DNA from 2 places in the Thermosporothrix sp. COM3 genome. Region 1 is predicted to be linked to the other one. Evidence: a T-box and tRNA genes for the amino acid it is inferred to sense, from the RefSeq annotation. Region 1 holds a T-box; the other holds one or more tRNA genes.
The links. A T-box is a leader RNA that pairs with one kind of tRNA and senses whether it is charged. The one in region 1 lies ahead of trpS (tryptophan--tRNA ligase), so its partner is inferred to be a tRNA-Trp.
Positions count from the first base shown of each region.

Region 2: it encodes a tRNA-Trp, which carries the amino acid that the T-box ahead of trpS (tryptophan--tRNA ligase) is inferred to sense. The anticodon was not compared.

Region 1 is NZ_AP019376.1:3,826,628-3,842,146, forward strand. It holds gene KTH_RS16180 (sugar ABC transporter permease) at 1-387, shown strand, start outside; gene KTH_RS16185 (NUDIX hydrolase) at 546-1,016, shown strand; gene aroH (chorismate mutase) at 1,065-1,424, opposite strand; gene trpA (tryptophan synthase subunit alpha) at 1,550-2,413, opposite strand; gene KTH_RS16200 (B3/B4 domain-containing protein) at 2,444-3,151, opposite strand; gene trpB (tryptophan synthase subunit beta) at 3,165-4,409, opposite strand; gene trpCF (bifunctional indole-3-glycerol-phosphate synthase TrpC/phosphoribosylanthranilate isomerase TrpF) at 4,430-5,875, opposite strand; gene trpD (anthranilate phosphoribosyltransferase) at 5,865-6,932, opposite strand; gene KTH_RS16220 (anthranilate synthase component II) at 6,973-7,554, opposite strand; gene trpE (anthranilate synthase component I) at 7,535-9,133, opposite strand; gene trpS (tryptophan--tRNA ligase) at 9,241-10,278, opposite strand; T-box leader at 10,346-10,621, opposite strand; gene KTH_RS16235 (transglycosylase SLT domain-containing protein) at 10,693-11,493, opposite strand; gene KTH_RS16240 (metal-dependent transcriptional regulator) at 11,737-12,429, shown strand; gene KTH_RS16245 (O-antigen ligase family protein) at 12,796-14,358, shown strand; gene KTH_RS16250 (PadR family transcriptional regulator) at 14,440-15,084, opposite strand; gene KTH_RS16255 (serine/threonine protein kinase) at 15,335-15,519, shown strand, end outside.
Region 2 is NZ_AP019376.1:4,322,393-4,337,911, forward strand. It holds gene KTH_RS18330 (2-hydroxyacid dehydrogenase) at 1-758, shown strand, start outside; gene KTH_RS18335 (pyridoxal-phosphate-dependent aminotransferase family protein) at 886-2,091, shown strand; gene KTH_RS18340 (hypothetical protein) at 2,158-2,781, opposite strand; gene KTH_RS18345 (nuclear transport factor 2 family protein) at 2,945-3,319, shown strand; tRNA gene KTH_RS18350 (tRNA-Trp) at 3,368-3,443, opposite strand; tRNA gene KTH_RS18355 (tRNA-Ser) at 3,483-3,573, opposite strand; gene KTH_RS18360 (NUDIX hydrolase) at 3,729-4,211, opposite strand; gene KTH_RS18365 (DNA-binding response regulator) at 4,306-4,659, opposite strand; gene KTH_RS18370 (o-succinylbenzoate--CoA ligase) at 4,921-6,441, opposite strand; gene menC (o-succinylbenzoate synthase) at 6,459-7,586, opposite strand; gene menB (1,4-dihydroxy-2-naphthoyl-CoA synthase) at 7,595-8,413, opposite strand; gene menH (2-succinyl-6-hydroxy-2,4-cyclohexadiene-1-carboxylate synthase) at 8,475-9,299, opposite strand; gene menD (2-succinyl-5-enolpyruvyl-6-hydroxy-3-cyclohexene-1-carboxylic-acid synthase) at 9,296-11,287, opposite strand; gene KTH_RS18395 (isochorismate synthase) at 11,306-12,784, opposite strand; gene KTH_RS18400 (aldose 1-epimerase family protein) at 13,255-14,199, shown strand; gene KTH_RS18405 (DNA polymerase domain-containing protein) at 14,279-15,519, opposite strand, start outside.

The DNA.
Region 1 (15,519 bases):
GTTGGCGGTAACGCAGAGGCCGCACGCCGCGCCGGTATCAACGTTACCACACTGCGCATTGCAGCTTTTACCCTCTGTTCAACGCTGGCCGTTCTCGGTGGTCTGCTCGCAACTTCACGCTCCCTGGGTGTTGCCAGCCAGATCAACCCGACACTCCAACTGAACGCGATCGCAGCAGCGGTGATCGGAGGTGTCAGCCTGTTTGGTGGCCGGGGTTCCTTCTGGGCGGTTGCCCTCGGTGCGCTGGTCATCGGTAGTCTGGAAAATGGTCTCTCTCTGCGCAGCCAGGGAACAGATATCAAACAGATGGTTGAGGGCGCGGTACTGGTCATTGCCGTTATTGTCGATGCGCTGGTGCGCCGAATGCAGGCCCGTCAAGGACGCTAGTCCCTGCTTGTCCGCCCCGGGTCTCCCTTCAGGCCCGGGGCATTCGTTTCGCTTTATATTGATCTCCATCGCATTGATGACATCCGCTTGCATCGATTGAATACACTCACTATACTATCTCAAAAGAAAAATAGAGAGAAAGACAGGCAGATAACACAGTGCTTTATCTTCTACTCAAGAGAGCGGTTGGCGTCTTCTTTAATCTCCTGAATATCCTTCTGGGTGGAAACCTGCCGCCCTTTGCTTGCGTCTGCATCCTGGTCGAACAAGAGGGCCGTTTTCTTGCGATTGAACGCACCGAGGGCGGACTTGCCTTCCCGGGCGGCTTTATGCGCTGGCACGAGCAACCAGAAGAGGCAGCACGTCGCGAATGTGAAGAAGAAACCGGGCTCGAAATCGAGGTCAGCGACGTTATCGGCTATGAGACAGGCAGCAGTACAGGCATCACCCGTATGAGCACCATGACATTCCTCTTTGCCGGGAGGGTGCTCGGCGGCTCGCTTAGAGAAAGCATTGAGGGGCAGCCGCGCTGGCTTGAGCCTGAAGAGGTCGCTCAGATGGGCGGATACTATCAGGCACTTTTTGCCCGCTATCAGCAATACCGCCGGGCAGAGCATGCACGCGTCTAAACAGCAAGAAAGCCCGCTCCTTTCAAACGGAACGGGCATCTCGCTGGCTCAGGGCAGATCCGGGCGCAACACCACAGCATCACGCAAATACACATGCCGCAGCTCGCTATTCGAGAGCTCGGTGTTGATATGCACCAGCACGCGCACACACTTTGACAGACTACCCGGTACAGGAATCTCGCGGGCACACATCAGGGGAACCTGAGTCCACCCCATTTCACGAGCCGCCAATGCAGGATAGACCGCATCCAGATCCTCCGTCAGGGTAAAAATGATACTGGCAATATCGTCAGGTTGAAGCTTATTTTGCTCTTTTATTGCCTGGAGTAGCTCGGTCGTCGCCGAAAGAATCGCCTCCCGGTCATTGTGTTCAACTGTAATTGCGCCACGAATACCACGACAGTACACGATCCTGCGCCCCCTTTTCAAGAGATTTTCCCTAACCCCTTCTTGAACACAAAGAGGATAGATGGCTTTATTGTAAAGGATAGACGCAAGACCGGATAGCCATTCTATAGCTACTCTATAACAACCTACTGCCGCTCTACCGGCGAATCCGCAGCGTTGCGCAGGCGACTGATATACTCGCGAATCGTCCCGGGCTGTTGAGCCTCCTCAGCACGCTCGATCAGCTTCACAAGCGCGCTCCCGATCACCGCCCCATCAGCAAAACCGGTCACCGCCGCGATATGTTCGGGCGTCGAAAGGCCAAAGCCAACCGCCAGCGGTACATTCTTGGGCTCAGTATAGGCCTGCACACGGGCAATAAACTCGCGTAGGTGAGGTGGTAATTCACTCCGCGAGCCAGTCACGCCACTCAAGGAGACACAGTAGAGAAAGCCACCAGGCCCCTGAGCCACAATGTCAGCGATGTGTGCAATGCGCTCATCAGGCGTTGTTGGCGGCACCAGGAAGATAATTGCCAGCCCGTAGGCGTAGGCGGCTCGTTGGAGCGACTCGGCCTCTTCAGGCGGAAGGTCGGGAATAATCAGGCCACAGATACCGCTATTACAGGCATCACGACAAAAACGCTCCAGCCCATAGGCAAGGATCGGGTTGTAGTAGCCCATAAAAACCAGCGGCGCATCACTTTGCGCGGCAATCCGCGAGGCAATCTGCATACAGCCCTTCAAGGTCATTCCCTGTTCCAGCGCTACATGGCCAGCCTGCTGAATCGTCGCGCCATCGGCCAGCGGGTCGCTGAAGGGAATCCCGAGCTCGATAATGTCAGCGCCGCCCTCGATAGCTGCCAGAATAATCTTCTCGCTTTGCTCTGCCGAAGGATAGCCACACATAAAATAGGGAATCAGCACCCCGCGCCGCTCGCGACGGGATCGCTCAAACACCTGTGAGATTCGTGTTGCAGGCTGCTCAGCCACGACGTCTTTCACTTCCATTACAGCTTTTTCTCCTCGTTCTTTGATCCCTTACGCGGAAAACCCGGGGTGATCTTTATCCAGCACAGCACTTTCATAGGTTCCGCCGGCATATTTGCTCAACAGTTCGCGCAGATCGGTCAACGCCGCAAGCACATCGCGCCGGGCGTCGGCATGATGGCCCTCAACCGTGATAATCGCATCGGTGGTTGTGCTTTTCGCAGCGCTCTGCTCACTCTGTCGCCAGCACCAGCGTCGCGCATAGACAAGGCCGGTCTCATCAGAGAAAATCACCTCGCCAGGCTCAGGATGCTCCGCTTCGACCTCTCCCAGAATTGTAAAGCGTTCTTCACCTCGCGCGAAGTGAACCGTAATCGCTCCCTGTGCCGCCTGCATATCACAGACCGCAATCGGCAACGCATACCGGATACTGATCAGATTCCCAAGATCAACCAGCAGATTGATACTCGGGATATCGCCTTTCTTCGTCAGACGCCGTAAAAGCGCCTCAGCAGCGCAGCGATACTGTGTCGGCTCAACGCCAAACCCGCGAAACGCCTGCCGCCAGGCCGCAATAGACTCAAGACGGCTCAGCGGTGTCGTCCCAAGACGCTCGATAACAGCCTGCTGTTCGGCGGTATAGGTTGCCAGCAAGCTCTCGGGCGTGGGTCCATTATGCATCCCTCGGGCTACGATCACCCCCCCGACAACGGTCGGGTAGCGCTCCAGGATCTCCGCACTGTACTGAAAGGTATACATCCTCTTTACCTCCTTATAAAGAGACACCGAGCGCCTTCGCGACCGTTTGCATATCCTTGTCGCCACGCCCTGAAAGGTTCACAATCACAATTGAGCCGGGCGGCACTTTGCCCTGTTTACCCATCTCCAGCAGATGACCCAGAGCATGAGAAGACTCCAGCGCGGGAATAATGCCCTCTGTCTGGCTCAATACCTGTAAGCCGTTAAGGGCAACGGCATCACTGGCCGGAACATAGGATGCTCGTCCCGACGCCTTGAGATAGCTGTGTTCTGGCCCGACGCCGGGATAATCCAGTCCCGCCGAAATGCTGTGCGTATCCAGCACCTGTCCATCCTCATTCTGAAGCAGATAACTATAAGCTCCATGCAGCACCCCCGGCGTTCCAGCCGCAAGCGAGGCCGCATGTTCGCCCTCCTTCATCCCGGTGCCGCCAGCCTCAACCCCGATTAGTTGCACACCTTCATCTCCGGCAAACGGGTGAAAAATGCCAATAGCGTTGCTACCACCGCCAACACAAGCCAGAATCATATCAGGCAAGCGCCCTTCCAATTGAAGAATCTGCTCACGCGCCTCCTGCCCAATCACCGACTGATAATCACGCACAATCCGCGGATAGGGATGCGGACCAGCCGCGGTGCCGAACAGGTAGAAGGTATCGTTCACATTCGTCACCCAGTCGCGGAAGGCCTCGTTAATAGCGTCCTTCAAGGTGCGAGAGCCAATATCAACCGAGCGTACCTCAGCTCCGAGCAGCTTCATCCGGAATACATTCAATGCCTGCCTCTCAACATCGACGGAGCCCATATAGATAACGCATTTCAGGCCAAGCCACGCACACACAGTCGCGGTCGCCACACCATGCTGACCGGCTCCGGTCTCCGCGATAATACGCTGCTTTCCCATATAGCGAGCAAGCAGGCCCTGGCCAATGGCGTTATTGATCTTGTGTGCACCGGTATGGTTCAGATCTTCGCGCTTCAGATAGACCTTGACGCCCGGCCCGACCCGCTCTGAAAAGCGCGGCGCATAGTAGAGCAGACTCGGTCGTCCCACATACTCCCGCAGCGCACGCCGCAACTCTTCTTGAAAAGCCTCATCATGCAGAGAGCGCTCATACGCCTCTTCTAGCTCGGCAAAGACCGGAACAAGGCTCTCGGGAATGTACTTTCCGCCAAAGTCGCCAAAACGGCCACGCATATCAGGATAGAGACCATGCTGATAGCTGGATTTCTGATGTGATATCTGTTGTTGCTGCATAAACGCTTTCTTTCTACTGGCTACAAGGTGACTACAGGGAGAGAGTGCGAACGAACCTGCTGTAAGAAGGCGCGAATCTTCGCGGGATCTTTGCGCCTCTCAGTCTCAACCCCGCTACTGACATCAACGCCCCACGGTCGCACCTGAGAGAGCGCTTCCTGTACATTCTCAGGTGTAAGCCCACCTGCAAGAAAGACCCGCTGACGCTGTGCGGCCTTCGCGGCAAGCGCCCAGTCGTGTGGGACACCGGTTCCACCCCACTGCTGCGGCGCAGGTGTATCGAGCAAGAGCCGCCATGCCACATCACGATAAGCATCCATCAGGGCCAGATCTGTCTGATCGTTGAGATGCAGCGCTTTTAAAACAGGACGCTGAATCCGTTGGCAGAATTCGGGGGACTCGGTGCCGTGAAGCTGTACAAAATGCAGGCCCGCCTGCTCCGCTATCTCATTAATAACCTCTGCATCCTCATTGACAAAGACCCCGACGAGATCGGGTGCGGGCTTCCCATTTACATAGGAGACATAGCCAGCAGTAGCCTCTAGCAGCGAGCGAACACGCTCTGGCGCCACATAGCGATGACTCGGCTTGTAGAAGATCAGACCGAGAAAGTCAGCCCCGGCCTCAATCGCTACCTCGACATCCTCCGCACGCTTCAGCCCGCAGACCTTCACCTGCACGCCCTCATTCGCGCCCTGAAGCAGCGTCCGCATCTGCGTCGGCACGTCACCGGAGACGACCAGCGATTCACCAACCAGCATCGCCTGTACGTCATATCGAGCGACACGCCGCGCATCATCAGCGGTATGAATGCCGCTCTCAGCGACGACGACCCGGTCAGCAGGAATAAAACGACGCATATCGCGAATCAGATACGGGTTCATCTTGAAGGTCACCAGATCACGACTGTTAACCCCGATCAGCTTTGCATCGGCGGCTACCGCCCGCCTGACCTCTTCAGCGGTGTGCGCTTCTACCAGCGAACACATCCCAAGACTCCGGGCCAGCTCCAGCAGATAACGCAGTTGCGCATCATCCAGCAACGCACAGATCAGCAGAATGGCATCGGCCCCCCAGGCCCGCGCCTCGTAGACCTGATATTCGTCAACAATAAAATCTTTGCGCAGCACCGGAACCTGCACCGCCTGCTTGATCGCGGTCAAAAACTCTGGCGCTCCCAGGAAAAAGTGTGGCTCGGTGAGCACAGAAATAGCCGCCGCCCCGTTGGCCTCGTAGACCTTCGCCAGCGCTACTGGATCCAGATCAGGCGCGAGCAGGCCCTTTGAGGGCGAGGCCCGTTTGACCTCCGCGATCAAATTGACCCGGGTACGAGGCGTGAAAGCCGCGAGCATATCACGAGGAGCAGGCTGCGCCAGTGCCCGAGCCCGCATCTCCTCAAGCGAACAATCCTGCTTCCGCAGGATCAGATCCTCACGTGTCTGTGCAACAATTCGATCAAGAAACATATCTCACCTGACTACCAGACGCAACCTGCGTAGATTCGATAACTTCAGCTAATTTCTGTCTGGCCTTGCCCGCTTTTAAGGTGGCCTGCGCCAGCTTCACCCCTTCCTGCAACGAGGGGACCAGATCGTTTGCCAGCAGCGCCGCCCCGGCATTCAGACAGAGCATATGTGTCTTCGGCGAATCGGTATACTCGCTCAGGACCATGCGGAAAATGGCCGCGTTCTCCTCAACGCTGCCCCCACGGACTGCATCGCGATCAGCGACACGGGGCAGGCCCAGTTCTTCGGGCGTAATTGTATATTCGCGCAGTTCCTCACCTGCTCGCACCTCACAAATACGGGTGGGAGCGCTTAACGAGCACTCGTCAAGGCCATCTTCGCCATGCACGATCAGCGCATGTTTACAGCCCAGACGCAGCAGCACCTCACCCATTTTGCGCATCAGCGACGCCTCAGGTACGCCCAATACCTGATATGGCGTGTAGGCCGGATTGGTCAGCGGGCCAAGAATATTAAAGACGGTACGAATTCCGATCTCGCGCCGCGTCGGGCCCACATGTCTCATCGAGGGATGGAAGGCCGGAGCATACATAAAGCCGAAGCCCGTTTCCTGAATACAATAGGCGACCTGCTCAGGGGTCAGTTCAATCGTGGCCCCAAGCGCTTCCAGTACGTCGGCACTACCGCAATGACTGGTAGCCGAGCGATTCCCATGTTTAGCAATCGTGGCACCAGCCGCCGCCGCCAGAATGCCGGCAGCCGTTGAGACATTGAACGTGCCCGCTCGATCGCCGCCTGTGCCGCAGGTATCCATCGCGCGCGTCGCAAACGCTTCGTCCAGATGTACCCGCAGGGCCTTCTCACGCATCACTCGGGCCAGACCGGTAATCTCTTCGGTGGTCTCGCCCCCCGGGCGCAGGCGAAGCGCAGTCAGGAAGGCCCCCATCTGAGACGGGGTCGCCATTCCGGTCATAATTTCTTCCATCACAGCGGCAGCTTCGCTCTCGTTCAGCGTTGCCCCGGCGCTGACCTGTACAATAGCCTCACGGATCGTCATGCTTTACTCCTCTCACGCTGCCCTCGCTCGCAGCGCGTTCCTAGCAGCTCAATGCAACTGATTGCTGTAGAAAATTGCGTAACAGGCTTTTTCCAACCGGAGTCATAATCGACTCGGGATGAAACTGAATCCCTTCAACCGGGAACGCACGATGACGTATCCCCATAATCAGACCATCGGCGGTCGTTGCCGTCACTTCCAGCGACTCCGGAAGCGTCTCCAGCTCAACAATGAGGCTATGATAGCGACAGGCCTCGAACGATTGGGGCAGCTCACGAAACACCCCCTGTCCGCTATGCTCAATGGACGATACCTTCCCGTGCACCGGCTCCGGCGCTCTGATGACACGTCCCCCGTACACCTGCCCGATACACTGATGACCCAGACACACACCGAGGATTGGAGTGGAAGAGCCAAAACGCTCAATCACCTGACACGAAATCCCTGCCTCGTTCGGCGTACAGGGCCCGGGCGAGATCACAATGTGCTCGGGGTGCAAGCGCTCAATCTCTTTCAGCGTGATTCGGTCATTCCGGTAGACCTCAACGCTGGCCCCAAGCTCGGAAAGATATTGATAGAGATTGTAGGTAAAGCTGTCATAGTTATCGAGCAAGAGCAGCATTGCTATCCCCCTTTTCCGATACATCAACGGCCAGTTCGTCACGCGTCATTTGCTCCGCCTCGTCCAGTGCTCGCATCAACGCCATCGCCTTGTTCACGCTCTCCTGATATTCAAATTCGGGGTCTGAGTCGGCCACCACACCACAGCCAGCCTGTATATAGGCGATGCCGTCCTGCATGACCATCGTGCGTAGGGCTATGGCAGTCTCCTGATTGCCGGTGTGTCCAAAATAGCCAACAGCACCCGCATACACGCCTCGCTGCTCGCCCTCAAGCTCGCTGATAATCTCCATTGCCCGCACTTTTGGCGCACCGGAGACTGTGCCAGCCGGGAAGCCTGCACGCAAGGCGTCAAACGGAGAGAGCTCCGGGCGCAGCGTGCCCGTGACATTAGAGACCAGATGCATCACATGCGAGTAGCGCTCGATGGTCATAAACTCATCCACCTGAACGGAACCCGGCACGCTCACCCGTCCCACATCATTGCGAGCAAGATCAACCAGCATCACATGTTCGGCTCGCTCTTTAATATCGGCCTGCAACTCACGCCCCAGCGCCTCATCACTGACTGGATCAGCGCCACGCTTACGAGTTCCCGCGATCGGGCGGATCGTGACCTGCTCGTCCTCGTAGCGCACCAGCAACTCGGGCGATGCCCCAACTATATGAAAATCCTTAAGGTCCAGATAGAACATGTAGGGAGAGGGATTAATAGTCCGAAGCGCCCGATAGACCGTAAAGGGTGTGGCCTTCACCGGCCGACTGAAGCGCTGTGACGGCACAATCTGGAACGCATCGCCGGCCTTGATATACTCAACCGAGCGACGCACCATCTCCATAAACTCAGCTTTCGTGCGATTGGAGGTCAACGGAGCGGTTGGCTCATCCACCGTTCCTTCATAGCGCGGGGTACGGAGTGGTTGCCGCAATTGCTGCTGAATCTCGTCAATTAAAGCACAGACGCGCTGATACTCTGCCTGCAAATCAGGCGCATCAAGATGCAGATGCGTCATAATGCGCACGCGATGCCGCACATGATCGAAGACCAGCACCGTTTCAGTAAAACACTGAACGGCCAGCGGCAGGCCAAGCGCGGTCTTCTCCGGCACCGGCACCCGCTCAAAACGGGCCACAGCCTCATAGCTGACATACCCGACGGCCCCCCCGAAGAACTTCGGCAACTCGCTGGCAGACAGGCCGGACGGCATCACCAGGCGGTAGCGTCCAAGCTCTTCTTCGATCAATGTCAACGGGTCATGACAGGGTACCTCTTCAATATCCGGCGTTTCACTCGCGTGGGAGTATTTGAGCAGGCGGGCCGTCTGTCCTCGATGAATCATGACCATATAGGGTTGGATACCAATAAATGAGTAGCGGGCCACCTGCTCCCCACCGGTCACGCTTTCCAGCAGAAACGTAAACGGCTTGAGCGCAGTTTTGCAGTACGCAGAAACCGGTGTCTCCATATCGGCCATGACATCGCTATAGATGGGCATGATTGGCCGCGTTTGTCCGACAACCTGACTACCGGCCTCGCGGTCATACGCTTGTTGTATTTCGGTAAACGATGGATAATACATCTTTCAACCTGCACTTCTACCGTCCGGGAAGTGCCCGGAAAGGCGACTTCCACAGACAGGCGCATCAAACGATATGCATAACATGCGCGTTTCTTCTGGTCCCGAGACTAGCCCAGACCAACCACTTCTTTGACCCGGCGAACCGTCTCTGCCGCGAGCGGGCGAGCTCGATCAGCGCCCTCCTTGAGGATACTTTCGAGCATTGGCAAATCATTCATATACTCATGATACCGCTGCTGGATTGGTTCCAGTGTCGCGACAATGCAATCGGTCAGCGCGGCCTTGAATTCGCCATACCCCTTCCCCTCGAACTCGGCCTCGATCTCCTCACGCGAGCGTCCGGTCAACGCCTGATAGATCGAGAGCAGATTCGTGATGCCAGGGCGCTCTGGATCAAAGGCGACCAGCCGGAGAGAGTCCGTCGTTGCGCGTCCGATCTTCTTCTTGATAGCCTTTGGCGTATCCAACAGCGAGATGCGAGAGCCCTCATCAGGATCGCTCTTACTCATCTTCTTCGTCGGCTCGGTCAGCGACATGATACGCGCAGCCACCGAGCGAATCTGTGCTTCGGGGATCGTAAAGATCTGCTGCTTATACCGATTGTTAAAGCGGATAGCGATGTCGCGAGTGAGCTCAACATGCTGGCGCTGGTCGTCTCCCACAGGAACATAGTTCGTGTGATAGAGCAGAATATCACAGGCCATCAACACAGGATAGCAATACAGCCCGGTGCCAACGGAATCGAGATTTGATCCCGCTTTCGACTTGAACTGCGTCATGCGATTGAGCCAGCCCATCGGCGTAAAGCAGTTTAAGATCCAGCTTAATTCAGCATGTTCATGCACGTGGGACTGGACGAAGAGTCTGCAATGCTTCGGATCAAGTCCACAGGCCAGATAGAGCGCGGCCAGTTTGCGTGTATTGGCATGGAGCTCCACAGGGTCAATAGGAACCGTGATAGCATGCAGGTCGACAATGCAAAAGATATTGTCGTATTGATCCTGAGTTTCCACCCAGTTACGAATAGCGCCCAGATAGTTCCCCAGGTGAATATTTCCGGTCGGCTGCACTCCTGAGAAGGTGCGCTTCTTCGTAGCCATTTTCTCGGCCCCGGGCGCAGTCGCCTCATGCGTATCAACAGTCATAATCTTCAAACCTCCATTTATGCGACATCAAAGAGAAGGAGCCCAAAAACAAAAACGCCTCTCATCCCCCAGGGACGAGAAGCGGCAAGCTTTCCGTGGTACCACCCTTATTCAGATTATCTCACACTGAAAGATAATCCCTCATTTCCAGATACGACCAGAATTCTGGTATATCCTGTCCTCGATAACGGGGGACATTCCGAAAGAGTCCTACTGACTGTACAAACAGCGTTCGCTCTTTAGCTTCCAGGCCCATTCCATAACTCCGCTGTACCGGTTTCCACCAATCCCGGCTCTCTGGACCAGAGGTCAGTTATGTACTCTTCCTGTTCGTCGCTTTTTTGATTCGCTTGTACTTGAGTATCAGTATAAGAAGAAAATCGTCTGCTGTCAAGTGGCAAAACGAAGCTCATTTCACGCGCTGAACCGCTTCATCAGAGCCAGGACAGTGTGGACATACTGGTTATTCCGTACGCCATGCTTTTCCAAAGTGCCAGGCCCCTGATTATACGCGCTGATCACCTTGCGCAGATCTCCATGATAGCGCTCCCAGAGATAATGGACATAGAGAGCGCCGAGCTGGATATTATCGCGCACCTTATAAGGATCGCGTTTTTTTCCCTCTCGGGAGTTCAGTTCGTCAACCGTCTCCGGCATCAACTGCATGACGCCGATGCCGCCATCCTCTGCAATCAATTGCTGCTGCCAGCCACTTTCCTGCCAGGCCAGCGCCCGAAGCAAGGCGGGCGGAATATGGCGGGTCGCGGCCTCTGTTAACAAGAGATCGGAGACCTGTTCAAGGGTTGACGTTTCCAGCGCCTCATAGGCAAAGCGACGAACCGAGCCATCAGGCTGTAGTCCCGAAGGTCCCTGTTTCTCCGGTGCAACAGCGATGGTTCTTCCCGCCTCAGTAGCCGGGATACAGAGCACCTGACCTTTCAGGTTGCCGTTTCTCTCATGCAGACCATTCGCCTCCATCAGATCGATCACAGGAAGTTGAAAGCGCCGGGCAAGCAGTTCCGGCGTCTCTCCCTCGCGCCCCAGATACCAGGCACACGGTCGTTCAGAGAACGAAGCCGCCGTTGCGAACGTCGGACAGAGAAAGAAGAGGAGACATACAAGCAGAAAAGGCAGAGTTAAACGGTACCTTCCCCTATTGTAGCGCGTTCGTTTGCAGTTGGGTGTCCTGAAAACTGTACGGAATAAGCAGTGCATGAAAGATGTATGCCTCCTCTTTCCTTCACTATATCCGATCCCTGAATTGACACATCCCTATCCACTGTCTTGCCGTTCGATCATATGCAGAATAGCGCCCACTCCTTTCCCTTCTGAAGGGCTCTGCGAGGCAGAGCAGCAATTGTGCTATTGCTTCACGGTTCGCCTTGACGTATCTTGTACAGATGTGCTAAATTGTATGTGTAAGAGTGCGTGATATCTAGAAAAGAGGATAGTTGTCATATGAAAGCAGGCGAGGCATTAAGCGCAACTGTCGAAGAGTATCTTGAGGCAATATACAATATGAGCGTAGAGGGAGATACGGTTATAGGGGCGAGACTCGCGGAAAAGTTCGGTGTTGCAGCACCTACCGTCACAGAAATGCTCAAGCGTCTGGTCAAGTCTGGTTATATCGAGATGGACAACAAGCGGCACATCACTCTGACCGAGGAAGGAATTCAGGCCGCTGAAGCAGTGCTCCGTCGCCACCGTCTCACCGAGCGCTTTCTTGTCGAAATTCTCGGCTTACAATGGCATCAGGTGCATGAAGAAGCCTGCCGACTGGAACACTACATCTCGGGCGCGGTTGAGGAAAAGGTCATTGCAACGCTAAGAAATCCGAAGACCTGCCCTCATGGAAATCCCATTCCCGGCCTGGTCCCCAACGCGCGCAACTACTTGAAGGATAATAACGCTGTGCGACTCTCCACAATCCCCGAAGGTGATACCGCGCGAATCCTGTGCATCTCCGAGGTCGTTGAGGACGAGGAGGCACTGATTATGTATCTGCACGAGAAGGGCCTGACACCTGAAATGCAGGTGAAGGTCATTTCTGCCAGTGGAGACGCACCGACTGATAACTTTACACTCTCGGTTGATGGACGTGAGGTAGTGATCAGCAAGGGCTCAGCAGCAAAAATCTGGGTAACCAGATAACAGGCAGCCATCGCTTCAATGCGACAATATCCATTTCGTGGGCGCCTTCTTTCCACAAAAGGATATTGCCTCGCAGAAGCGAGTGGCTTTTTCTTTTTTTGGAACGCATGCCATCCTGCACAGGCTCGAAAATCGCCATTTCTTCTGAAAGATAGACGGCTCGGATACTCATTTGCTATACTCAAACAGGCTGACTCTTTTGGGAGGGGCTCTTTCCAGAAAGAGTGTAGAACTGTATACACAGAAAAAAGCAGAGCCATGTAAGATCCATATGAAAGATGAATACAATGCTGGTGTAAATAACTGATGGAAAAGTTCGACGAAACGCTATCTACAATACAAGGTAAGCAAAACAGCGTAGAGCATATGGCAAGCGATCCACCCGAGCGCCCGACCAGAGCGACAGCACGATCTCTCACCTTCTGGCAGCAACGCCTGTATGAAGGCGGATTGATCCTCTCACTGCTCCTCTTCTACCTGATCGGGAATCAGCAAACCGGGCTCGGTCTTTTTCCTGCTGCTCCGCCGCTTCTCGCCTTCCTGTTTCTCGCCATCTTTACCCTGTTGAGCTGGTTTCGTCTCTCTGTCGCTATCACCCTATTTCCGATCACCTTCCCTTTCTATTTGCCCTACTATCAGAAGGTGATCGAGATCGGACACTCGAAACTCAGCTTCAGTCTGGCAGAAATCACGCTCGGTATCCTGTTTGGGATAGCGATCATTCAAGTGCTGCTCTACAAAGAGAACCGAAACCTTGCCACCCTGCGTCTGCTCTGGGAGCGGATCAAGCCATTTCTTCTGCCAACGCTGCTATTTCTCTTCGCCGCCTGCATGTCGCTGACCACCGCGCTGCAAAAACATTATGCCACCGTGGACCTGCGGAAAGAAGTGCTTTTCCCGTTGCTCTATGCGATACTGGCGCTGCTCTTCCTGCGAACGCGGCAGGATCTCAAGCGCCTGCTGCTGGCCCTCAGCGGTATCGGCCTTTGTATTGCAGTTATGGGGATCATCCAGTTTACGTTTTTCAAAGAAACGATGGTCCGGGAGGCCGAGGGCTTCCGCATTCATACAGTCTATGGGAACGCGAACAGCATTGGCTTGCTGCTTGATTATACGCTGCCGCTGCTGCTGGCATGGCTCTTCAGCAAGAAGAACACCTGGCTGGCGCGCCTATCACTGCTGGTCTGCTGTGTCCTGATGCTGATCGCGCTCTACCTGACACAGTCGCTCGGGGCATGGCTGGCAATCGGTGTTGCGTTGCTCTTCTGTGGCGCGTGTGCATTGCCCAATCGCAAGGCACTATTGATTTGCGCGATTGCCTTTGGCGCGGCGCTGGCGCTGCTGCTTCTCATCTATCATCAGGCGCTCCTCTCCTATGTCTTCGAGCGCCACAACAGTCACATAGGTGTAGGAACCGCGGAAAAGCGCATTTATCTCTGGCAGACAGCATGGAACATGATTCGGGATCACTTCTGGTTCGGTGTGGGGCTGGATAACTGGCTCTGCCACTACAGCCGAAACTCGATCTGTGAGCTGCCAACATACCATTACTGGATTCTTCGTGATCCGCTGACCGGCAAATTGACCGGCCTGAGCGATGAGCCAACCCTTTCACACCCGCATAACGTGTTCCTGCACGTCTGGGTCAGTATGGGTATTTTTGGCTTGCTTGCCTTTCTGGGACTGCTTGTCCAGTTCTTCCGCACCTTCATCAGAGGCCTGCTCGCGGTTCACAAGACGCGAGATATCGAGCTTCGCTGGCAGCTTGTAGGTGTCGCGGGCGCGATGCTGGCCGCCATGACACAGGGATTGATTGACAGCGCCTTTCTGGAACAGGATCTCTCCTATTGCTTCTGGACGCTAATTGTGGCAATGGGTATCCTCTTTGTCTTCGCTCGTGGCAGACTGATTCAGCCAGCAACAGCATAAAAAGATACCGGCTTCCTCATGAGAGGGAACCGGTATCCTTTACAGGAGATTTTCAGCACTACTCAAGCGGTTTTCCAGATCCTAGCTCTCTGTGTTTGACTCTGACTTTGGCTCTGGTGTCTCCTCGGGATAGATCAGCGAGGTAAGATCTCTGCGGGTGCGACCGAGAATCTCGCGCACCTGCGCCAGCCGCTCGGGCTTCTCAATCGCTTCCCAGCTCGCGATCGCAAACAGCCGGGCAACCTCAGAAGCTTCTACGCGCAATGCCTGCACCTCGGGCGATGCCCACCGATCGCGATAGGTATGGAAGCGCTCACGCCACTGCTCCCAGGGATTTTCCTGGTGGCTGCTCTGTGCCTCCAAATGAGCCTTGCCGGCATCGGTGATGCTGTACACCTTTTTGCCATCGGCAACGGTAGCGGTGACATAGCCCTGATCTTCCAGCATCTGCAAGGTGGGGTAAACCACGTCTACGCCCGGCGCGGCAAAGCCAAACTGTTTCTCTTCAAGCAACTTCAGCAGCTCGTAACCCGTCATCGGGCGCTCACGTAGCAGGGTCAGGACAGTAGAGCTGATATCCTCTCGACCGAAGTAGCGTGCCATTACCAGGTTACGCTTCATCTGCTTCCACATCTGGCGTCTCTCGTGATGGTGATGCGGTCCACAATGCTCAAAATCCGGACCGAAAAACGACTCCGCAAACTGTCTTCCAAATCGTCCACGCATTTTTCTGATACTCCTTTTCGCATTCTCAATATATCACGATATATCGTTATCAGTAATATAAACGATATATCGGAAACTTGTCAAGGCTTTTTGGGGTCAAATCCGGGCGATTTTTCACCCTTGTTCAGATATTCCCGTGATTTGCCCGAAAAAGAACACCGTTTTCGTTTACTCCGTATGTTAGCGGGAGAGCAAGAGTAGAAGGCAGGGAAAGGAAGAACAGATGCATTTACTCAGCAGAGGAGAGATCATGAGCGATCTGACAGGAAGACAGATCAGTAACTATCTGCTCTTGCATCGCATTCAGCGGAGCAAGGATAGCCATCTGACAGAATCTTATCGAGGATGCCATATCGCGGTCACGGGCGAAGAGGTTATCATCAAGCTCCTACGCACACGTCATCCGCTCACGCGCCAGCGAATGCTACAGGCGCT
Region 2 (15,519 bases), 500 kb from region 1:
CCGTTGGCTTTAACAATATCGATGTTGCCACCGCGACCCGACTTGGCATCGCGGTCAGTAACACCCCTGGAGTGTTGACCGACACCACCGCCGACCTTGCTTTTGGCTTGCTTCTGGCGACCGCGCGCCGCATCCCCGAGTCTGAACGCTTCTTACGTGCCGGGCGCTTTACCGGTTGGGAACCACTGCTGTTTTGTGGGGCAGAGGTTTACGGCGCGACACTGGGCATTATCGGGGCCGGCAGGATCGGTCAGGCGATGGCCAGGCGTGCCTCGGGCTTTAACATGCGGGTGCTGTATCACAACCGCTCGCGCCTGTCAGCGGAAGAAGAACAGCGCTATAACCTCACCTTTGTCTCGTTCGAGGAGCTGCTGAAGGAGTCCGACTTTATCAGCCTGCATTGCCCCTATACGCAAGAAACACATCATCTGATCGGTGAGCGCGAGTTTGCACTGATGAAGCCCGAAGCCATTCTCATCAATACCGCCAGAGGTGCAATCATCGACGAAAAGGCGCTTGTCCGAGCGCTCCAGACAGGCCAAATTGCCAGTGCAGGACTGGACGTATTTGAAAACGAACCGGCGATTGAACCAGAGCTCTTGCAGATGGAACACGTCGTCCTGGCTCCCCATATTGGTAGCGCTTCCCTGAAAACGCGCTCCCTTATGGCAACCACAGCCGCGAACAACCTGCTGGCATTTCAGAAAGGGGAGGTACCGCCCAATATCCTGAATCCTGATGTGCTGGATCAACAATAGCACAATCATCGGCTCTTTCGTGATATGCTGACAAATGTATCGAAAATCATAAATTATGCAACGGATGCCACGCTTCAGTGTCGAGGTGTGTTCTTCAGTATGCAAGGAAAGGTAGGCTCTCATTACAATGACCCAGATAACCCCATCCCGATCGCAAATACCTGAACTCAATCCGCCCTATCGCCTCTTGCTCGGCCCTGGCCCCTGCAATGTCGATCCACGCGTGTTACGAATCTCCTCTGCGCCCCAGCTCGGGCACCTCGATCCCGAGATGTTCACCATTCTGGAAGAGACAGCCGCCCTGCTACGAGAGGTGTTCCAGACAAAGAATGACATGACGCTCTGTGTTTCTGGCTCAGGCTTTTCGGGTGCGGAAGCTGTGCTCAGTAATTTGCTCGAAGAAGGCGACACCCTGATCGCTGGTAGCCTGGGCTTCTTCAGCGGACGCATTGTGGACATCGCCTCACGTGTCGGTGCAACAGTCATCAATCTGGAAACTGAGCCAGGCAAGCCGCTTGAAGCTGCCACGCTTGAAAAGGCGTTTCAGGAGAACCCGGGTGTCAAGCTCTTTGCGACCGCTGTCGCCGAGACCTCGACCGGCTTAAGGCAGCCACTTGAGGAGCTGGAACGTGTCACGCACGCGCACGGAGCACTCTTTGTGGTTGACGCGGTTTGCGGCCTGGGCGGTATCCCTGTCAAAGTCGATGAATGGAAAATTGACGCCTGCTATGCGGGCAGCCAAAAATGTCTGGGGGCGCTCCCCGGCCTTGCACCCGTTACCTTGAACGAACGAGCGCTTGAAACCATCAAGAAACGCCGCAAGCCAGTTCAAAGCTACTATCTGAATCTGGAAGCCCTGAACCGCTACTGGAACGGAGATCACACCTACCATCACACGATCTGCAGCAATCTGGTGTATGGCATGCGCGAAGCCCTCCGCATCACCTGTGAGGAAGGATTGGAAGCCCGTTTTGCTCGACATCAGTTGCATGGAGATGCTCTAAAAGCAGGAATCAAGGCGCTTGGCCTGCGGATTCTCACCGAGCCCGGCTATGAGTTACCTGTCCTGACGGCTATCCTGCTCCCGGAAGGCGTTGACGAAATGCATATCCGCAAAACCCTGCTCTCGCGTTATAACATCGAGATTGGCGGTGGTTTTGGCGCCCTTCAGGGTCGCCTGATCCGCATCGGTCTGATGGGCTACAACGCCAATAGCCAGAACGTCTATACCGTGCTGGAAGCGCTGGAACATGTGCTCCCTGAGAGCGGTTATCCCGTTACCCGAGGCACTGCAATCCAGGCCGTCGATGATTTCTACGCGTCTCAGCACTAAGACAGAAAAAAGAGAGCAGACAGTATCCCTCGAACAAGGATTTGTCTGCTCTCTCTTCTAGTTGCCCTAGCGGGGCATCGCCACCTTGCGCTCATCGCCAAGCACAATGCGATGCTCTTCCAGCTTGTCAGCAAACGATGTTCTGATACGGTTCAGGATCTCTTCGGGCGACAGCGTAACGCCGCCAGAATCTAGAATACAGAAAGGTGAACCGACCATATTATTCATAAAGCCGCGCACCTTGCGTGTTACCAGGCTCCCACGTTGAAGGAACGTCTCCTTGTTTCTGGGAAGCACACAGAGCACTTTCTGTGCCTTGCCCTGCTGTAAAGCCGAGATATCAGCAAGATAGAGGCCGGCTATCTCGTTCCACGGCAGGAAGCCACCAAGCTCTATCGGACCAAGCGCAGGGAGATTGTACCGGATGCCCTCCTCATCCACGACTACCAGAGGTTTTGTACTCAACATATGAAACAGGGCCGGCACATTGCCCAGACCCCAGACCATCAGGAGACCCCGCGATGTTGAGGAGATTGTTTTGATCAGGAAGTTCGCGCCTTTCCGTGTCGCCAGAAACGCCAGTCCGGCTCCGGTAGCCAGATTGCGCACATTCGACTTAACCCAACGCCCTCTATCGGTATACGCAACGATACTGCGTCCTTTTGCTTCGTTCCCTGTCTGTTCACTCATATAACTATGCTCCTTCCGCTCATAGATTGCGCTCCTTCCGTTGATCGCTACTTCATTTACGGATAAGGAAGAAAAAAGGTTCGTTTTTGTCCCATATTTCCACTTTACGAAATAGAACATCTCTTCTATAATAGAAAAATAGCAAAAGAAAGGAAAGCAGGCAATGCATTCATCTCATGACCTGATAGAACGCTTCTGGCAGACTATGAGCGAAAGACGCTTCGAGGATCTGGCAGTATTTCTTCATGATGACTTCACCTGTGAGTGGCCGCAAACGAGGGAGCGGATTCGCGGCAAGGAAAATTACATTGCCGTGAATGCAAATTACCCCGGAGAATGGACCATCACCATTCACCGTATTCTGGCAAGCGAGAACGAAGCGGTGACCCTCTGCACAATGGCCTTTCAGGGTCAACAGGAAACCGCGATCTCTTTTTTTGAGCTACGGGATAGTCTGATTGTCAAAGAGGTTGATTACTGGCCTGAACCGTATACTGCTCCGGATTGGCGAGCACAATGGGTCGAAATGATGCAGTAACTGGGCAAAAAAAGAAACCTCTCTGTGTGAGATACAGAGAGGTTTTCCTGGCAGGGGAGACAAGACTCGAACTCGCAACCGCCCGATTTGGAGTCGGGTGCTCTACCAATTGAGCTACTCCCCTAAGGGAACTAAAGAGCACATATTGAATATGCGCTCTTTCTGGCGGAGAGGGAGAGATTCGAACTCTCGGAGGGGGAATACCCCTCAGCGGTTTAGCAAACCGCCGCACTAGGCCACTATGCGACCTCTCCGTACGTCAGGCTCATCACCTTTCTCCAACATATTAGCAGGTTCTTTAAAGCTTGTCAATAGCTTTGTCTGGGAATTTTTCAGACTTTTCGCAGCGCTCACCTGCAAGAGAAGGGATTCACCCGGAGCGATCTTATTGTACCATGCCCCGTCAAGCTTACCGCTGGTATGTCCAGCTCAGGCACTCACCATTGCGGAAAAGCATATGACCATGAAAAGGACGCTCATCCTGATCGAACACCATCGGCAAAAAATATCTGTCGCTTGGCCACATAGGAAGCGTAGCCAGAGAATCCAGCGGAACCCATACCAGCGAGCCTTCAGCGTTCCCGGAATGCTGCTCGCCATGCCAGCGATCGATACGGAAAATGAAGCCGAACCAGTCCTGCCCCTGTTTACCGAAGCCCTGCCACATAATCGACCCCCGCAGAGTCATCTGATCCACTTCCAGACCAGACTCTTCACGAATTTCCCGCTTCATGCAGGTTGCCACATCCTCTCCGACCTCAAGCCGTCCACCCAGGCCATTATATTTCCCATAATGGAGATCATCAGGCCGTTTGTTCCGGTGGATCATCAAAACCTGCTTGCCATCAGGAGACAGAATATACCCGAGCGTAGCCAGAACCGGTGTCACCATGACCCGAGTTACCCCTCTTTCTACTTGAGATTGACCGTCACATACAGACGCCCGAAGAGCAGTATAGCAAAAAGCACATGTTCCCTACAAGCGTTCACCCGACCTTCAGCCGACTCACGGTGCTGTCTTGAAACATATTGACATATTCCAGAAACAAGGAGAGACGAAACGGCAACTTGCGGAGAGCCGGAACCCCATATTCCTGAGCCATAATAATGTTCCAATCGTAAAAGGTCAGAATTACGACCGGAACTCGATAATACTCGATACAGTGTAAGACCACCTGAAAATGCTGCCCGTATTCTCCCGGCTCGATAATGACAAGATCGCACTTAAGGAACTGATCTGGGATACACGCATATATATCAACCCGGTGTCCTTCCAGTTCTAATGCATAGCGCAACATGTCCTGTATGGACAATTCGTTCTCGATGACAGCGATACGCATAGTGTCCGCCCTCCTCGGCTTCAAGCGATACATAGCAGATTTCCATTCGTTATTAGAAACTATAACACACTTATGGTCCAAATCCTATTAAAATGATATTAGAGTATCTTCTATGTCACATATCTGATAAACAACTGAGAAATGAAAGAGTGACATTTGTGAACTTTTGTTTGCACATTGTAGTAAGAAGCCAACAGAGACATCTTCGCTCCCCAAAAGAAAAAGCGAGGCCAGAGCGACCCCGCTTCTCCTGATAGCCTTTCAGGCTTCAGGAAGCAACAGCTTCAAATCGCGGCGCACCAACTTGCCAGAAGCGGTACGCGGCAACTGAGAGACAAAGTAAATAGCCTTCGGCACCTTATAGCGAGCAAGCCGCTGTTCAGCATAGCGTTGAAGCTCACTTTCTGAGACCTGAGCCCCGGGATGCAGGCAAACACAGGCCACAGGTACCTGTCCCCACTGGACATGTTCTCGGCCACAGACTCCCACCTCTGCCACGGCGGGATGAGACAGCAGAGCCGCTTCTACCTCGGCTGGATAGACATTTTCCCCACCAGAAACGATAAGATCTGTACGCCGATCAAGCACATAAAGATAGCCTTCGGCATCCACATATCCAATATCTCCGGTCGAGAACCAGCCGTCAAAAAACGCCTCACTGGTCGCGTCAGGGCGATGATCATAGCCGGGGGTGATTGTTGGCCCTTTCAGGTAGATAGTTCCCGGCTCTCCGGGCTTTGCTTCCACTCCATCGTTCAAAATGCGCAACTGCACAGGCAACAGAGGTTTACCAGCGGACCCGAGCTTGCGCAAGGCATCCTCGGGGGCCAGCGTTGCCGCCTGAGAACAGGCTTCGGTCAGGCCATACGTCTGCACAACGGGCACATTGCGCGCCGCACACGCTTGCAGCAAAGGTAAAGGTGCAGGACCTCCGCCGAGTAGCGCACAACGAAACGTCTCAGGATAGCGCTGTCCCTCATCTAACGCGTTCAGCATGCGCTGAAGCATGACCGCCACCACCGAGATAATCGTCACACCATCCTCGCAAATAGCCCGATTGACAGCCTGAGCGTCAAACTTTTCCATCACATAAATCCTGATACCATAGATCACACTGCGCATCAGGATCGAAAGGCCACCAATATGAAACAATGGCATGCAGGCAAGCCAGCAATCACGCGCATGCAGCCCCATATTCAACGCCGAGCCAACAGCATTCCACCATTGCATAGCATAGGTAATCAGAACACCCTTTGGATGTCCGGTAGTACCTGATGTGTACATAATAGCCTGTGTCGCGTTTAACGAGATCTCTTCGCTTAGCGGGACATCCTGCTCGGTCGCCGCCTCAAGCCATACGGCATAGCGCTCGTCCTCGCTCCCGGTCAGCAGCGCGTGCTGCTTTAATCCCGGCACCATCTCGGCAATGGTCGCGACCGTCGTTGCAAACCGCGGCTCATACAGCAGCAGATCAGCTCGAACATCCTGTAACTGCCAGCACAGTTCTTGAACCGACAAACGAATATTCAGCGGGACAAGAATAGCCTTCAAGCGTGTCAGGGCATGGACACAGATCACCAGCGCCGGGCCATTCATTGCCATACACGCGACACGACTCCCCTCCTGCACGCCAGCCCCGGCAAGCTGCCGCGCCAGCCGTTCTACCTGCGCATTTAGCTCAGCAAAGCTCCAATGAACAGAACCATAGGTGAGAGCACAACGCGTGGGGTAATTCTCGGCACAGCGTTTGAGCCAATTGGGCAACACAGTTGTTGTTGTCATGGAAGGAGTTTCTACCTTCACTCTCCCCTCACCTCTTTCACTGCATATTTTTTCAAAGCATCTTGATCAAGAGACATTCCCAGACCAGGACCGGCAGGTACTGTCATAGATCCCTGCTCGATCGGCAGGGCTTCCAATAGCAGGTCATCAGCCAACAGATCCAGCGTCGCCAGCCCACAAGGCAGTGTCACTTCGGGCGAGGCCGCAGCAAGATGCAGGGTTGCGACAACTCCGATTCCGCTTTCCATCGCATCCGTTACCACACACTGAACATTATGGCGCGTTGCCTCATGAATAATCTGGCGCGACATATAGAGACCCCCTGTCATCTGCGGCTTGATAATCAAAATATCAGCCGCCTCCCAGGCCACAATACGTCGGGCATTCTCAAGGTTATAGACGGCCTCATCAGCAGCAACGGGAATCGCCACCTCCTGACGCAAGCGATACATGCTGTCCAGATCATAGGCTCTGAATGGCTGCTCCACATACTGAATATCGTACGAGGCGCAAGCATTCAACACCCTGACAGCACGCTCAAAATCCCAGTGCTCATTGGCATCAAGGCGTAACCCCACATCTGATCCAACGGCCTGCCGAACCGCCGCGATGCGAGCAATTTCATCTTCTTCGCTCAATCCATTCGCCACCTTGAGCTTCAGACAGCGAAACCCACGTTGGACCGCCATTCGAGCGGCCTGCACTGTCTCATCAATGCCACTCGCCCCGATAACTGCATTGACAGGAATGGCACTCTTTCCTTTCCCGGAATCGTGCAAGAGCTGGCTATACAGCGGAACGCCGCGCATCTTACTGACCAGATCGAGCAGGGCCACCTCCAGACCAAACACCGTGGCAGAAGGCAACTTGACGGAATCGAGCAGGTTATAGAGCGTCGAAAGGGCGGCGAGAGGCTCACGTCCTTGAAGCTGTGTCAGCAATGGAGTCAGCGACTGCAAGACAGAATCGAGCGTTTCAGCATGAAAATCTGCGAGAGGGGCAGCATCGCCATAGCCGATGTGCCCACTCGCAGAACGTACCTCAAGAATTGCACCGCTGCGCACAGCTAGCTTTCCATGAGCAGTTGAAACACCCGTGCGTAGCGGTATCCGGTACGGATGACAGAGAATATCAACAATACTCATGGGTTACCTTATGGCAGGCGTGGGAACTTCGAGAAGTCGGGCTTGCGCTTCTCAAGGAATGCGTTTTTGCCTTCCTTGCCTTCCTCAGTCATGTAGTAGAGCATGGTCGCGTCACCGGCCAGATCCTGAATACCAGCCAGGCCATCGGTATCAGCATTGAAGGCAGCCTTGAGGAAGCGAATCGCAATGGGGCTCTTCGCCAGAATCTCTTTCGCCCATTTCACGGTCTCTTCTTCCAGTTGCTCCAGAGGCACAACTGCATTGACGAGACCCATGTCCAGCGCTTCCTGAGCGCTATACTGGCGGCACAAATACCAGATCTCGCGGGCCTTCTTATGGCCGACGATGCGGGCCAGATAGGTAGCTCCCCAACCGGCGTCAAAGCTGCCGACTTTCGGGCCTGTCTGACCAAAACGAGCATTGTCAGCAGCAATGGTCAAGTCACAGAGAACATGCAGCACATGTCCGCCACCAATCGCGTAACCTGCAACCATTGCGATAACGGGCTTGGGCAGATATTTAATGACACGCTGCAAATCAAGCGCATTCAGGCGGGGCACGCCGTCACCTCCAACATATCCCCCCTCGCCGCGTACGCGCTGATCGCCACCGGAGCAGAAGGCACGACCGCCAGCACCGGTCAGAATCACAACGCCAATCTCCTGATCCTCACGACAGCGATTAAAAGCATCGATCATTTCAGACAGCGTTTCTGGACGGAAGGCGTTGTGCACCTCAGGACGATTGATGGTGATCTTCCCAATGCCCTCAGCCTTCTCGAAAATAATGTCCTGATAATCACATACTTTCTGCCATTCGACAGCCATAATACTTCATCTCCTGACTAAACTAGGAATTTCCAGGGTAGCAGGAAACTGCCCCCCTTCTTCATCTTAGCACCTTTGTGCAGAATTGTCCTACATACTGGTTGTATGCCTCTGGTCGTTCGAGATGAATAGCATGGCCTGCTCCCGCAACCCGTTGCCATTCGACTCGGGGAAGCCGACCGGCCATCATCTCCGCAATTGTGCAGAATTTGGTATCCAGCTCACCGGTTAACAAGAGCGCCGGGATGGTTAATGACGATAGCCGCTCATGTAAAGCTGGCTGTACGCCCGTGCCCACACCACGCAGGCTATTTGCCAGTCCCAGGGCACTGTTCTGGAGCCGCTGAGCCCGAAGCGCCTGCTGTCGCGCCTCCGAGAGCGATTGCTGTGAAGCAAACAACGGGAGCCGCTCCCAGTAGTTGACAAAGGCAGGCACGCCCTCGCGCTCAATCCGCTCCGCTAGAGCCTCATCGCTGCGCTGCCGTTCTATTCGCGCCTGAGGATCTGCCAGCCCGGGCGATGCACTTTCTAGAATGACCGCACGGAAGAAGCCAGAGAAAGCGCAATAGAGGGCGATGCGCCCCCCCATTGAATAGCCCAATAGTGCAGCCTCGCCTTCGCGAATGCCAAGCGTGCGCAAAACGGCCAGAATATCTTCAAGACAATGCTCCATCCTGTAGCGCTCTGGATCGGCAGGCACGTCAGAGGCTCCATGCCCGAGCATATCCAGCGCGATCAGGCGAAGCTGATACCGAGCCAGCCCGGCAAACAGGGGGCGCCACGTCGCCGTGCTCCCGGTAAAACCATGCAACAGCACCAGTGGCGGGTGTTGCTCATGGCCATACCATTCCGCGTTGAGATGGACACCATTTACTGCAATCCTCATCGGTCATCTTGCTCCAACAGATCGAAGTCGTCGTCGCCCTCCTGTACTGGCTCGAAGATGGCCTCCCCGGAGATGACGTCGGCCTCGTCCAGTTGTTGTTTTTCGGGTAGGCGCTCTTCCTCGTACAGGCTCTCAGTATTGGTATCATGCAGTTGCGCCAGCGCCCCGCTGACCGCCTGCCAGAGCTGTCGATGCATCTGCACATTGCTCTCGCGCTCGGTCCGAAGCTCAATTACGTGCAGACCACCCATTTCAACACTCTGCTCAACAAAAGCGCGGAACTCGCTCCAATCAGAGACAAGCGCATAGTTTCCATTGTACATCTCAACGACATGATGGAATTCCAGTCCAGTTGGCGTCCCGAATAACGCCTCAAAATGCTCGGGGTGCGCGGCCTGAGGCAGGAACGAGAAGATACCACCACCATCATTATTCACCAGAATGATAGTCAGATCGAGTTTATGCAAATGCGCCGCGAGCAGACCATTCATATCGTGAAAAAAGGAGAGATCACCGATCACCAGAAAGACCGGTTCTTTTTCTCCGGTCGCCGTGGTCGCAGCACTGATACCAAGCGCGGTCGACACCACGCCATCAATGCCATTTGCTCCCCGATTGCCATAAATCGCGACCGGCTTTTCAGTATGCCAGAAGAAGGTATCCAGGTCACGCACAGGCATACTGTTGCCCGCAAAGAGAATCGAGTTCGCGGGAAGTGTTTCGGCCAGCTCAGTGAACAATCGCCCTTCAAATGGCTCCTCAAAGTGTTCCATTGTCTGTCGCAAGGTCTGCCTCGTCACGCTATCGGCGCGCTGCCAGAGCCGCAGCCATGCGATATCACCCGGGCTCTGCTGTGGCTCTTCCGCATAGGATTTGACCGCGTGGAAGAGATATTGCGCCACCGCCACCGGGTCAGCCTGAATCACCTCAGAAGCGAGCTGCGTTGGCTCAGGCCAGTCACTGTACCCATCAATCACAACCTGAGGGCAGTCTTTATAGCGCTTCATGTAGAGCAGCAGAGGCTTTGAAACAGGCATCGCCCCAAAGCGGATAATTAACTCGGGAGCCGCCTGTTCAATAAAGGCCGCATCGCGCAAGAACGCGTCATAGCTGGTGATGATATGATCATAGAGCGTTGGGCCGCCTCGCAACTGGGACAGAGGATCAGCCAGCACCGGAATCCTCCAGGCGCGAGCCATTGCCGCCAGCATGACCGGAAGCCGTGGGTGCAGATGAGGACCGACCACAATCAGGGTGCGCGGTGTCTCTGCCATCTTCCGCGCAAGCTCAACAAAACGATCGCCTGCGGTGATCTCCACATAGGGGCTGGAATGCGCCTCGCTTACGGTGACATAGGGCTCACCATCTGGACGCCCATTCCAGGCGATCGGGTCACGTTGCTCAAGGGGCGGCAACGGTTGCGGATCGGGCGTCAACGGCTCACGGAAAGGGAAGTTCAGATGTACTGGGCCAGCCGGAAAAGCCATTGTAAGTGCTGCTGCGCGACAGGCCAGTGTCCGAATATAGCGCAATCCTGTGTTGGTTGCTTCGGGTAAGGCCGCCTCCTGATACCATTTCACGTGGGTGCCATAAATGCGATTCTGGTCGATTGCCTGCGGTGCACCACACTCACGCAACTCATGGGGTCTATCAGCAGTCAGAATCAACAGAGGAATATGCGTCAACTTCGCCTCGACAACCGCAGGCAGAAAATTGGCAGCCGCAGTCCCCGACGTACAGAGCAACGCAACGGGCGCGGTCAGGCGCTTCGCCAGGCCCAATGCAAAGAAGGCAGCAGAACGCTCATCAATATGCAGCCAGGTGCGAATAGTTGGATGTTGCGCGAAAGCGATGGCTAATGGCGTTGAACGTGACCCCGGGCAGAAAACGATGTGATGCACACCTGAACGTTGCAGTTCATCAACAAATGCCCCGACATAGGCAAAGGTGGGGTTCTCGGGTTGGTTCTTCGATTGAATCTCAGTCATAACGCCTTTACTTCTTTCTTATTCGCATTCACCACCGAGACCACGTAACATAACAGGGGTTTTCAAACAGGTCTCGCGGAATTCGCTTTCTGGATCGGAATCGGCAACCATACCATTTCCAACAAAGAGCGTTGCTTTCTGCCCATCGATCAGTGCAGAGCGCAGAGCAACAGCAAACTCACCGTTCCCGTTACCATCTACCCAACCAATCGGACCGGCATACCAGCCGCGATCCAGCTTCTCATGCAGGCGAATCTCTTCCAGAGCCTTTTCACGAGGAAATCCACCCACAGCAGGCGTCGGATGCAGGTCTTTCATGACATCCAGTACATAGCACCCCGGCAACAATCGACCGGCAATATGCGTGTGCAAATGCTGAATATTCTTGAGCTTGAGCAACTGCGGTTTTTTATCAACCGTGACCTCAGAGCAAATCTGTTCCAGGGCAGAACGGATCATATCAACTACAATCAAGTGCTCATGCATGGTTTTGGGTCGTTCCAGCTCACGCTCAAACATCCGGTCTTCTGCTTCCGTCTTCCCTCGTGGTGCAGAACTGGCCAGGGCCATTGTCTCGATCAAACCGTTGTGGGCACGCGCCAACCGCTCGGGCGTCGCTCCAACAAAATACTTGTTCCCTCGCTGGATCGCGAATACAAAGGTATTCGGATAGTTCACGCGCAACCGGGCCAATGTCGCTTCAATATCAAAGGGAAGTTCGCGGCTGGCCTCAACTGCGCGCGCCAGCACAACCTTCTGATACTCACCCCGTTGCATCTTCTCGACAGCCTTCGCCACAATGCCCATCCACTCCTGTGGCGGCAACACATTGGAGATACGAAGCGGCGTAACTTCGTCATTTGCTTGCAGGAATCTGTGTACAGGTATCGATGCAACTATTGCGTTAAAACGCCGCAATTGTTCAATGAACAGAGTAGAGAGAGGTTCAATCGCGGTCTCAGGCTCGATCAGCATATGCAACGTGAGTGTTGCCTGCTCACGCCCGGGGTGACACTGATACAGAAAACGCGGCAAGATCAGTAATCCTTCCGGGAAACCATGCCAGAGCTCAGTAGGGGGACGTTGCGGATCAAAGCGAAAACCACCAAAAAAGAGCGGGCTGTACTCATCACCCGCTACTAATGCATGATCTTGATAGAAGCGTACCGCCTCAGCGGCATCGTCGAAACGGTTCGCCCCCTGTGCGTTAATCGTTACGGCGCTCCCTACACCAATAAGTGCCTGACCGGTTGCCGGAACCTCCCAGAAGAAGCGTTCCCCCATTTCCATACGCCGAAAAGCGTAAAATACATGGAGCGGATCATACCGTTTGACTGATAGAGTAAAACACGCCAGCACGCTCTGTTGTAGATGCGAGGCACGAGCAGAAGCCTCTTGACAGAGGAAAAACAGACGCTCTACAACATGTTGTGACAACCCATCTTCCCCGGTCTCACTCTCACTCATAGCCGGTATATCAGTAAAAACAGTCTCCATAATTCACCTGTTTAGATAAAAGTTCCTCTTTTTTTCTTGCCCATTCTTTTATTATCGAATCATAGCAGCTCCAGACGCCATATGCACAGGCAAAAAAATAACGTACATGCCTGGATACGAGCAAGCAAAAACAAATGGGCATAGATAAATTAGCATCAAAGGGGTTGGCGCTCATCTATCCTACACAAATACACCATAATCACCACATACCTTTCATTCACCACTATTCGTTTTTCTAGATGAGCTTCTCTTTTGTAGTCCTGAGAAACGGCCAGTATTCGTCAAACAATTCTTCTGTATTATAGCATGCCAGTATCACGCCTACCAACTTTCTCCCCGCTTCACTCCTCCCTCAAAAGGCACCCAGACCGTGTTTATCAGCATTCTGACTGGTGAGACTACGCGAAAAGCAGTATACTTTTTATAGACTCATACACTGGCTTTTACCGAAAATGAGAAGGGGAAAAGTGATGATATCAGGCGCATCGACACAGGGTCAGACCCTTCCAATGGGTCAACAAATTGAAATCCGTCGCGGAAATATGCAGGCAGTGCTCACTGAGGTCGGGGCCGGGCTGCGCTCTCTGCGTGTCGCGGGCCGCGAGTTTCTGGACACCTACCCTGAGCAGGAGAGCGCTCAGGCAGGACGTGGACAGGTGCTCTTACCCTGGCCTAACCGTGTAGAAGACGGACGCTATACCTTCCAGGGAAAGACATATCAGCTTCCCATCAATGAGCTTCCACGCAATCACGCCATCCACGGCTTTACACGCTGGATGAACTGGCACATCAGTCAGCGCGAAAAGGATCAGGTCACGTTTGCGCTGACGCTCCATGTTCAGGAAGGCTACCCCTTTCTGCTTGCGTTACAGCATACCTACAAACTCACCGAGCGGGGCCTGGAAATTGAAACAACCGCGCAGAATGTCGGCCCGACACCGCTTCCCTATGGCATCGGGCACCATCCCTACTTTACGGTAGGCACCGAGCGAGTCAACTGTGCAACCTTGCGCCTTCCAGCACGCTCTTATTTTCAGACCAATGAGCGTATGATTCCCGATCCGAAGCCTCTTCCCGTTGAAGGAACCAGCTATGATTTTCGCCAGACACGCAAAATCGGGGCTCTTGAACTGGACACCGGTTTTGCTGATCTGGAACGCGACACGGATGGCTTCGCCCGCATCAGCCTCTCGACCGCTCAGGGCCACCCCACAGTGACCCTCTTTCTGGATGAGTCGTACCGTTATGTGCAAGTCTTCACCGGCGATCCTCTGCCCGAAAACGAACGGCGGCGCGGCCTTGCCATTGAGCCATACACCTGCGCCGCCAACGCCTTTAATAACGGTCTGGGCCTCCAGATTCTGCAACCAGGCGAGACCACGCGAAGCCTGTGGGGGATCACCGTTACCCTTTAAACGGTCCGGGCGGTATTCCTGTCAGGGGAATACCGCCTGTAACAAGCCGACACGGGAAGCCTTGTGCTTTAAGCACAGATCAAATGGTCTCCTCACGCTTCAAAATGGGCTGAATACACTCAAGCGGTCGCTCAAAGATCCCATCAAACAGACCTGGCTGCTCATTGCTGAAAAGCGCATGATAATCCTCGGGGGTAAAAGCCTTCTGTAGGCGCTTCGCGTAGGAGTTCTTCAGCACCTGAATATAGTGCTCTGTATCATAATCACGGCGGTCTCGAAGCTCGTTCGCATTCCCCGGAGGCTGTTCCCAGTCGTTATGTGTGGCGGTCTCGGCTGTTTCCTCTGGAATCCAGACATACTGACGATTTCTGGCACGATAGAAGCGCACCCGCTCTCCTGGAAACCATTTCCGCCGTCCGGCCTGAAGCAGAGCCTCGTAGGCGGGTTCCAGATGCTTCTTGCGCTGCGCCAGATACTCTTCTGGCGTCTTGGAAAGCCGAACCCGGGTCGCAACATCAATTGCGGGGAGCCGCTTCATGCGAAGCGCGTCAACCGTTTCAAGGTAGGCGTTGCGCACCCCGGAAATATCACCCAACAAGGTACAGCGAAGCGCCTGCAACAAAAAACGCTCGCCAAATGGCTCCACCCGGCTTGACCGCAACGCCACCCCACGCACGATCAGCTCCCCCGAGTAGGTAAGCAAAGCATAATTTTTCACCTCGTGACTGAGCATAGCCTGATAGCGCCCTTCATATTCCAACCGAATGCCCGCCGGCAGCTCCGCGCCAATCTCAGCCACAAGACGCTGCTCCTGCTCGGCATTCCAGTGATCTGGTACAGCGAAATAGACACCATCAGTATCGGCCTCAATCAGCACCATACCTCGCTTCTCCAGCGCCTGCAAGACCTGAGCAAGGATCGCCCGCCCTCGACGTGTCACCTCCGACGCCGCCTGACTATCAGCAAAGAGCGCCATTGAGCCAGCACCCATGTAGCCATAGGCCGAATTGATGAGGATCTTCATCGCGGCCTGCGTCGCCTCATAATGGTTTGCCTCAATCGAGTCTGGCACCGCCTCTCGCGCCGCGGCTTTCTGCTCTAAACGTAAGTCGGTCAGCCGGTCCAGAATGCTGAGAAGAACGCCCAGGCGATCACACGAGGGCCCAATCTGAAATGTACGCATCAGCGATGGATAGAGTGAAGCAACATCCGCCTTGACCACATTACGGGCCACGCCGCTGGCAAAGAGCCGCACCGCACCGCCTTCGTGCAGGTCTCCACTCAACACCCGTTGTCCCGAACCCGGCAAAGCTGTTTCTC